DNA from 2 places in the Halobacillus sp. SY10 genome. Region 2 is predicted to be linked to the other one. Evidence: riboswitches for the same ligand, from Rfam matches in the RefSeq annotation. Region 2 holds a riboswitch; the other holds the start of a gene.

Region 1 (4,151 bases), 720 kb from region 2:
TGGCGATTGCATGTGATGTAACGTTTGCTACCGATTATCCAGGCGTCAACAAGAATAAACATGGCGACGTACGCTTAGACGGGGGACCTGTACTTGCAAAAGGAGCCCCGATCAACAGGAAGATTAACAACCTTCTTGAAAGCACAGCCAAATCTCTTGAAATGGACGTGCAGTATGAGCTAACGCCTAGAATGACTGGGACGGATGCTGATAAGATGAGACTTACCGGCAAAGGCGTTCCGGTTAGTCTTGTTTCACTGCCACTCCGTTATATGCATTCTCCTGTAGAAACTGTAAGCGTTAAGGACATCGAAGAAGAGATCTCCTTATTGGTTGAAATGATTAAGAATATGACAGGAAATGAAAGTTTGGATCCGCTAGAAGATTAATCTGTTCAGCACCGAGGGGTCTCTCTCGGTGTTTTGTTTATTTAAAGCATAATTGGAAAGAATAGCAGATATAATCTTCTATATTAAGGAGTGATCTGCATGGATCGGGAAGCACTGCATCAACAAATTATGACGTTGAAAGGGAAGATCTGCGCCGGGCAACTACAGTTGCATGGATATGATGAATACCTTCTCATGCAACTCGATAAGGTGAAAGATAGTGAAGATGGTCTCGTCGATGTATCCACTGTTTCTTCAACTCTCCGTCTCTTTATAGATGCTACAGAAAAAATGCAGTCTCCATCGGCATAAAAAAAGTCGCTAGAATGCGCCTTTTTTTATTTTCATTCTCATCACTCCTCGCCACTATCCGGCGAAGGAAGGTGTGAGGTTGAAATTGAACGGAAGACAATAATAAAAAGTGGAAGCCAACGAAGTATGGCTTCCACTTTTTGTTATTGATTATTTTTTGGGAGAGCGTTTTGTAAATTTTGAGCCACTTCGCTATTTTGGACATTTTGGCCAACTTGCTGCATTCCACCATTGCGATTCATTCTATTTATCCCATACATTGCTGCGGCACCTATGGCCCCAGCTGTTCCTAGTGCTAACCATGAATTTCTTCTACCCATATTTTAATCATTCCTTTTGAAGTAATGGTTTGAAAGGAGTTACATGACTATTCTGCCTCGAATGATGGATATTATAATGGTTTTTTTAGTCCGTTTATGTGTATGGATTTTCTGTGCATGCAAATAGTAAAAGGTAAACATATCAAGGAGGTGAGGAGATGAAAAGGCAATTAACAATTGTAATGGTGGTGCTGCTCACTTCCATTTTATCTGCGTGTGCTGGCGTAAATCAAAATGAGCCGGAAGATGTCAACTATCAACCCACACGTTATGATCAAGACAATCAAAGAAATCGTATGGATCGTGATGAAGATATGAGGCGTGACTTGGATGAACCGATCATAGATAGGGATGAACAAGAGCCAGATCTTGGAGAAGAACCTTCCGAAGATAACCGGGAAGTTGAAGAACAAATGAACATGAACCAGAGGGAATAGTTCTGCCTTTGAAATGATCGTCAATAAAAGTCGTTACCTTTTTCATTTAATAAAAGTTGCACTAGTTGGGTCTATTTGGAAAATGTTTTTAAAGCATTTTCCTTTTTTTGTTAACGATGCAGGGGGCGTTCAAGGGTACTAACTTCTTCTTCGATCGAAGAATATTGGGTTTGTAGAACGGTGATCGCGTCGTTTACAGCATAATTATAAAAGTGAGAGGCTAGTGAGTTTTGGAAGAATGCCAAGAGGTTTTCAGCCGCGAACTCCGATATTTCTTCATCTCTTTCGTTTAAGAAGAAGGAATGGATGTCTTCAATCATCATTGGATTGCAGTCTTTTATTAATAAAAAAATTATGTATAAGCCGCTTTTGCACAGTTGGAGATCAATTTAAGACAAAGCCATAAGAGGATTCAGTATAAATTCGTGAATATCAACATAATCCTTAAAGAATAGAAAACAACCAGTCACAAAACATTAAGCTTGCGATCTCACAGCGTTTTGTATAAAATAAATTTACAATAACATATCGATTCCATCTTCGGGGCAGGGTGCAATTCCCGACCGACGGTAAGAAGAACGTGGATTCTTCAAGTCCGTGACCCGTATGGTTTGACCATGCGGTGGACCTGGTGAAAGTCCGGGACCGACAGTTAAAGTCTGGATGGGAGAAGATGTCGAACGGATGTGGTAGATTTAACACTACCTCTATTTCCTATGGACACGACTACCCTTAGCCCTAAATGCTACAGGGTTATTTTTATGTGTTTTTATAGGCCGTTTACCTTCATCTGGGATGTGAATCGATGAAAAGATGAAGGAGGAGATCGATGATGGACTCTTATACAGGGCATTCATCAAAACTGCAAAAATTAGTCATTCTAGCGTTACTTGGTACGATATCTATGGTGTTAATGTTCTTGAAATTTCCGCTTCCTTTTTTACCCCCTTATTTAAAAGTGGATGTTAGTGACATTCCTGCTCTTCTAGCTGCGATTTTATTTTCACCACTCGCAGGTATTGTGGTAGAAGGTTTGAAAAATGGTTTATATATGATTTTTACAGGAGTTTCTGATCCCATAGGGGTCGTTGCGAATTTCTTTGCCGGCGTCCTTTTCATTGTTCCGGTTGCCATTATCTATCGTAAAGGCAAGACGATGAAATCACTCGTTTTAGGTTTGGTTTTTGGTTCCGTCTTTATGGCAGTGACGATGAGTGTGCTCAATTATTTCCTTATCCTCCCTGCGTACAGCTGGTTTATGGGTTGGGAGACAATGAGTACAGATGTGAAATGGATGACGATCGTAGCGGGGATTCTTCCTTTTAATGTGATTAAAGGAGCCATTGCTGGATCATTATTTATTATGTTATTCGTGAAAATGAAGGACTGGATTGAACAAAAAAGTGTACGCCAGTCAGCCGCATAAAGAAAGCGAGGGGCCCATGCCCCTCGCTTTTCATTTGCTTAGTTTTTTTCGTTTTCAATTTCTTCCACGTTATAACGTGCTGTAGGCATGGCTTCCAAACGCTCGACTGGTATGGGGTCACCTGACTTCTCACTCAGACCATAACGTCCCTCTTCCATACGCTTTAGAGCATCTTCTACTTCCATTAATTTTTCTCGCGCCTGTTCATAAAACGTTTGTTCTTTCGCTCTCTCAAATTGATCTGTTCCCTGGTCGCCAGGATGATCAGCAACGCTCGATATTTCACCGGTTCGGTCGTTTTCGTAATCTTCTTTAGCTTGATCTTCTTTGTATTCTTTCATTTGCGCTTCCGCTTCTTCTTTCATTTCTAAAAGGCGGTCCTTGAATTTCTGTTTTTGTTTATCATTCAACATGTTAAAAGTGACTCCTTTCGACTATACAGATCGGTTATTTTTTTAATGGAACGACTCCTACGGTGCATCGGGATAAACACACCAATTCATCAGCTTCATTAACAATTTGTATTTCCCATACCATCGTATTTTTTCCGATATGGGCCGGGGTTGCTGTTCCTTTTACATATCCATCACGAGCACTTTTTATATGATTGGCATTGATTTCTACACCGAAAACTTGTTGTTTAGCAGGGTCAATGTTTAAAAATGCTCCGATGCTCGCAGCGCTCTCGGCTAATGCCACACTTGCTCCACCATGGAGGAACCCCATGGGCTGATGAGTACGGTGATCGACAGGCATGCGAATTTCTACCTTTGTCGGATCTGCCGTCAGAACTTCCATTCCTAGTGCTTCCATCAATGTATTCTTCATCATAGTTTTGTTCATTTTTATCCCGTCCTTTTTTTATTATTCCCATTGTAAAAATGGTCAAACCTTCATGTTACGAACTAAAATCATAAATGACTTATTCAACTATCTGGCAGGATTGTAGAAGACTCAATTTAGAGATGTTTCCGGGGTTCGTTGCTAAGTTGAGCGTCAGGGATGGCTGGGAAGCAACTCGCTTTCCTGTGGGAGAGCGCCTAGCTTCCTCGGACTATGTCCTGCGGGATCTCGCCTATCTCCTTCTCCCACGGGAGTCTCGCAGCTTCCCAACCATCCCATTTGATGTATGCGTGAAACGAACCCCTTTGCCGAGGATGAGTGTCTTTCACAATTCCTGGTCTATAGTATTAAAGCGCTCTATAGCAGGCTTTCCATGTAGAATATACATTCTAGGATTTAAAAGCTAATATGGAAAGCATCGTTA
Region 2 (4,151 bases):
CTTGAAATGGAAGCAGATACAAGCATTACTACATGACAAAAAGGACGGCACTCACAAGGTAGCCGTCCTTTTTAGTTCTCATCAAGCGGATGAAGACATGTGATTTATTGGTTTAATAAGTAAACACGTGCTTCAAAAGGCTTAAGCGTAAAACTCTTTACATCCACATGTTTATCAACAATTAGGTTTGACAGGATTAAATCCTCCGAGTTCAGTGTATAAGAGGATGTGAATGCTGCTGCATTTTTCGTCAAGTTTGTAATCACTAAAGCGGTTTTGTCACCAAGCGTTCTCGTATAAGCATAAATCTGTTTATCCTCTGGAAGAATCAGCTCATAGGTACCATATGTGAACAGATCATGCTGCTTCTTCAGACGAATCATCTCTTTATAATGATTCAGAATCGAATGGGGATCGTCCTGTTGGTCTGCGACGTTGATTGCTTTGTAGTTCGGATTGATTTTCATCCATGGCGTGCCGCTCGTGAATCCAGCGTTTTCTTCACGGCTCCATTGCATAGGCGTACGACTGTTATCCCGGGAGGTATTCCAAAGAATCTGCATGATCTCATCATGGGACATGCCTTGTTCTTTCTTCGCCTTGTACAAATTCTTCGCTGCGACATCATCATAATCTTCAATAGAAGGGAAGGCCATATTTGTCATGCCGATTTCCTGTCCTTGATAGATATAGGGTGTTCCTTGCATGAAGAAATACATCGTTGCAATGGATGTTGCACTCTCGCGCCAGTAGACATCGTCGTCGCCCCACGTAGATACAACACGGGCTTTATCGTGGTTTTCTACGAACAAAGCGTTCCATCCGTCCCCTTCCAAAGCTTTCTGCCAGCGTGTGAGGACTTTTTTCAATCCTGGGATATCCAGCTGCTGTTCTGCATCTTGATCCCAAAGATCCAAGTGTTCGAATTGGAAAATCATATCCATTTTCCCGTTATCTCCGACCCAAAGATCAGCCTCATCGGCACTGACACCATTTGCTTCGCCGACCGTCATGACGTCATAATTGCTGTACGTTTCGTCTTTGAACTCTTGTAAAAATTCATGGATGCCTTCCTGGTTCATGTGCATATCGAAAGAGGAGACGTACTTTTCTTTCTTCGGATTTGGCATATCCGGAAAGTCCGGCCGTTTCTTAATGTGACTGATGGCATCGATGCGAAAGCCATCAATTCCTTTTTCCAACCACCAGTTGACGGTATCATATAACGCTTCACGAACATCAGGATTTTCCCAGTTCAAATCCGGCTGCTTTGTGGAGAACACGTGCAAATAATATTGATCTGTTTTTTCATCGTACTGCCAGGCTGAACCATCAAAGATACTTTCCCAGTTGTTTGGCTCTCCACCGTTTTTCCCGTCACGCCAAATGTACCAGTCACGCTTCGGATCGTCTTTAGAGCTTCTTGATTCAATAAACCATGGGTGTTCATCACTCGTGTGGTTGAGAACAAGGTCTATGATCAGCTTCATGTCACGTTTGTGTACTTCCTGGAGCAAACGGTCGAAATCTTCCATCGTCCCGAATTCCTCTAATATGTCCTGGTAATCGGAGATATCATAGCCATTATCGTCTTTAGGAGACTTGTACATCGGGCAGATCCAAATAAAATCAATGCCCATTTCTTTTAGATAATCAAGTCTGTCGATCATTCCTTGCAAATCACCGATTCCGTCACCGTTCGAATCTTGAAAACTACGAGGATAGACTTGATATCCAACCGCTTCCTTCCACCATACACGTTCCATAGTATTCGCCTCATTTCGTAACGTTTATAGATGCCTATTACAGGCAGATGCAACCGATTGCGCATTTGTATAAAAATAAAAACTTGATTCCATTACAAGCTATCTCAAAAATATTGCTGTATATGAGTTTGTGCACAGTTTTGTGCAAACGTTTTCCCAATGTAATCTATCTTATCCGATTTTATTATTTTTTACAATAGGGATCGGGTTGAAAAATGAAAAGGATACGAGTTCTTAGAATTGCACTTTCCCGTCATTTCCTATATATTTAGGATGTAAGAGATAATCGTATATTGAAAACCTTCGGGGTCGGGTGAAAGTCCCAGCCGGCGGTAATGAGCATGTTGCTCCTAGCCCGCGACGGAGAATCAGTGTTAGGCACGGTTCTCCCTGATTTGGTGAAACTCCAAAGCCGACAGTTAAAGTCTGGATGGGAGAAGGTTGTAGAAACGTAAAGGTACAAAAATTAGAGCATTACGTGTACCCTTTTTTAAGTGTATGCGATTTACGTTCAACGACCCTGGAGAAGTCTGTCTTCTTCAGGGTTTTTTTATTTTTTCTTAAGCATAGGGAAACGGTGGTGAAGGTCTTGGATCGAGATCAAAGATACATGAGAATTGCGATAGACATGGCGCGGGAAACGGTTGGGCAGACAAGTCCGAATCCTTCCGTCGCTGCCATTGTTGTTAAGCATAATCAGATCGTGGGAGTAGGCGTTCACGTCAAGGCAGGCGAACCTCATGCCGAAGTCCATGCCCTTCGTATGGCAGGAGAGAAGGCGAAGGGTGCAGAGATTTATGTCACGCTCGAACCGTGCAGTCACCATGGGCAGACCCCCCCATGTGCAGAAGCTGTCATCGAAGCTGGAATAAAAAGAGTGGTAGTTGCATCGAATGACCCCAATCCTAAAGTATCCGGCAGAGGAATTCGAATGATGAGAGAGCATGGTCTTGAGGTGAAGACAGAGGTGTTGAAAAAAGAAGCCGATGAGCTCAATACTCCTTTTTTTTACTTCATTCAAAAGAAAGAGCCCTATGTCCGTTTGAAGACGGCTATGAGCCTTGATGGGAAAATTGCAACCTCTACAGGTGAGAGTCAGTGGATTACAGGTGAAGAAGCACGCCTGGATGGTCACCATTATAGACACCGCTCAGATGCGATCTTAGTCGGAATCAACACGGTGCTGATGGATAACCCTAAATTGACGACACGAATAGAGGGGGAAGGCCACCACCCGATAAGGGTCGTGCTTGATACCCATCTCAGAATGCCGCCTTCCTCTCAATTGATCCAGGACGACTCGGCACCAACATGGATCTTCGTAGGGGATCATGTGAAGAAAGAAGCTATGGATACCTTTGAAAACTATCAACATGTCACCATCATCCCGCTTCATGGTGAACAAGTTTCCATAGAAGAAGTTCTCCGTTATTTAGGAGAACAAAAAGTCACTTCTTTGCTAGTTGAAGGAGGAGCGACGATTGCTGATGCGTTCGTACGCGCGGGGAAAGTCGATGAAACCGTGACGTATATGGCACCTAAGTTAATCGGTGGAAAAGAAGCCTTGACGCCTGTGGGCGGAAAAGGAATACAACAGCTAAAGAATGTAAGCTCCTTTGAAATCGTCTCGATTGAAAAAATAGGGGATGACATTAAAATTGTTTCCGTTAAAAAAGGAGAATCTTAATGTTTACTGGGATTGTTGAAGAAATAGGAACATTAAAGTCAGTGAAAAATAAAACAGAAGCACTCGAAGTGAACCTTTCAGCTAAAGAAATATTAACAGATGTCAAATTAGGCGACAGTATATCCGTCAATGGCGTGTGTTTGACTGTAACAAACTTTACGGGAGAAACCGTCTCTTTTGACGTCATGCCTGAAACTTACAGAGCTACGAACATTCATGAACTACAGCAGGGGGACCCGGTGAACTTAGAACGGGCGATGGCTGCAGGCGGGCGGTTCGGTGGCCATTTAGTATCCGGGCATATTGATGGAACCGGTAAAATCGTTTCAAAAAAGCCTGAATCCAATGCCGTTTATTATGAAATTGAACTACCTGAAGAACTTATCCAATATTTCGTTTATAAAGGTTCCATCGCTGTGGACGGCACTTCCCTGACTGTGTTTGGTGTCGATGACTCCAGAGTGACAATTTCACTTATTCCTCATACGATGGAGCACACGGTGCTCGGCGCAAAAGGACCTGGAGACAGTGTCAATATTGAGTGCGACATGATCGGGAAATACGTAGCTCATTTTTTGAGCGGACAAAATAAAGAAGAGCCGAAGTCGAGATTGTCCAAACAGTTTCTTTCCGACAACGGCTTTGCATAAGAGGGTGAAATGATGTTTGATTCAGTTGAAAAAGCGATTGAAGATTTA

The links. Region 2 has a riboswitch for FMN ahead of ribD (bifunctional diaminohydroxyphosphoribosylaminopyrimidine deaminase/5-amino-6-(5-phosphoribosylamino)uracil reductase RibD). Riboswitches for the same ligand answer to the same signal wherever they lie in the genome.
Region 1: another riboswitch for FMN. It lies ahead of ACJA3J_RS16275 (ECF transporter S component); the one in region 2 lies ahead of ribD (bifunctional diaminohydroxyphosphoribosylaminopyrimidine deaminase/5-amino-6-(5-phosphoribosylamino)uracil reductase RibD).

The regions. Positions count from the first base shown of each region.
Region 1 is NZ_CP174345.1:3,177,068-3,181,218, reverse strand. Features, by position in the region: gene ACJA3J_RS16300 (M20/M25/M40 family metallo-hydrolase) at 1-389, shown strand, start outside; gene ACJA3J_RS16295 (hypothetical protein) at 489-701, shown strand; gene ACJA3J_RS16290 (hypothetical protein) at 845-1,021, opposite strand; gene ACJA3J_RS16285 (hypothetical protein) at 1,180-1,458, shown strand; gene ACJA3J_RS16280 (DUF2164 family protein) at 1,569-1,781, opposite strand; FMN riboswitch at 1,991-2,137, shown strand; gene ACJA3J_RS16275 (ECF transporter S component) at 2,291-2,884, shown strand; gene ACJA3J_RS16270 (hypothetical protein) at 2,923-3,297, opposite strand; gene ACJA3J_RS16265 (hotdog fold thioesterase) at 3,332-3,727, opposite strand.
Region 2 is NZ_CP174345.1:3,894,759-3,898,909, reverse strand. Features, by position in the region: gene ACJA3J_RS19695 (OsmC family protein) at 1-36, shown strand, start outside; gene ACJA3J_RS19690 (glycoside hydrolase family 13 protein) at 105-1,766, opposite strand; FMN riboswitch at 2,062-2,212, shown strand; gene ribD (bifunctional diaminohydroxyphosphoribosylaminopyrimidine deaminase/5-amino-6-(5-phosphoribosylamino)uracil reductase RibD) at 2,377-3,453, shown strand; gene ribE (riboflavin synthase) at 3,453-4,103, shown strand; gene ACJA3J_RS19675 (bifunctional 3,4-dihydroxy-2-butanone-4-phosphate synthase/GTP cyclohydrolase II) at 4,116-4,151, shown strand, end outside.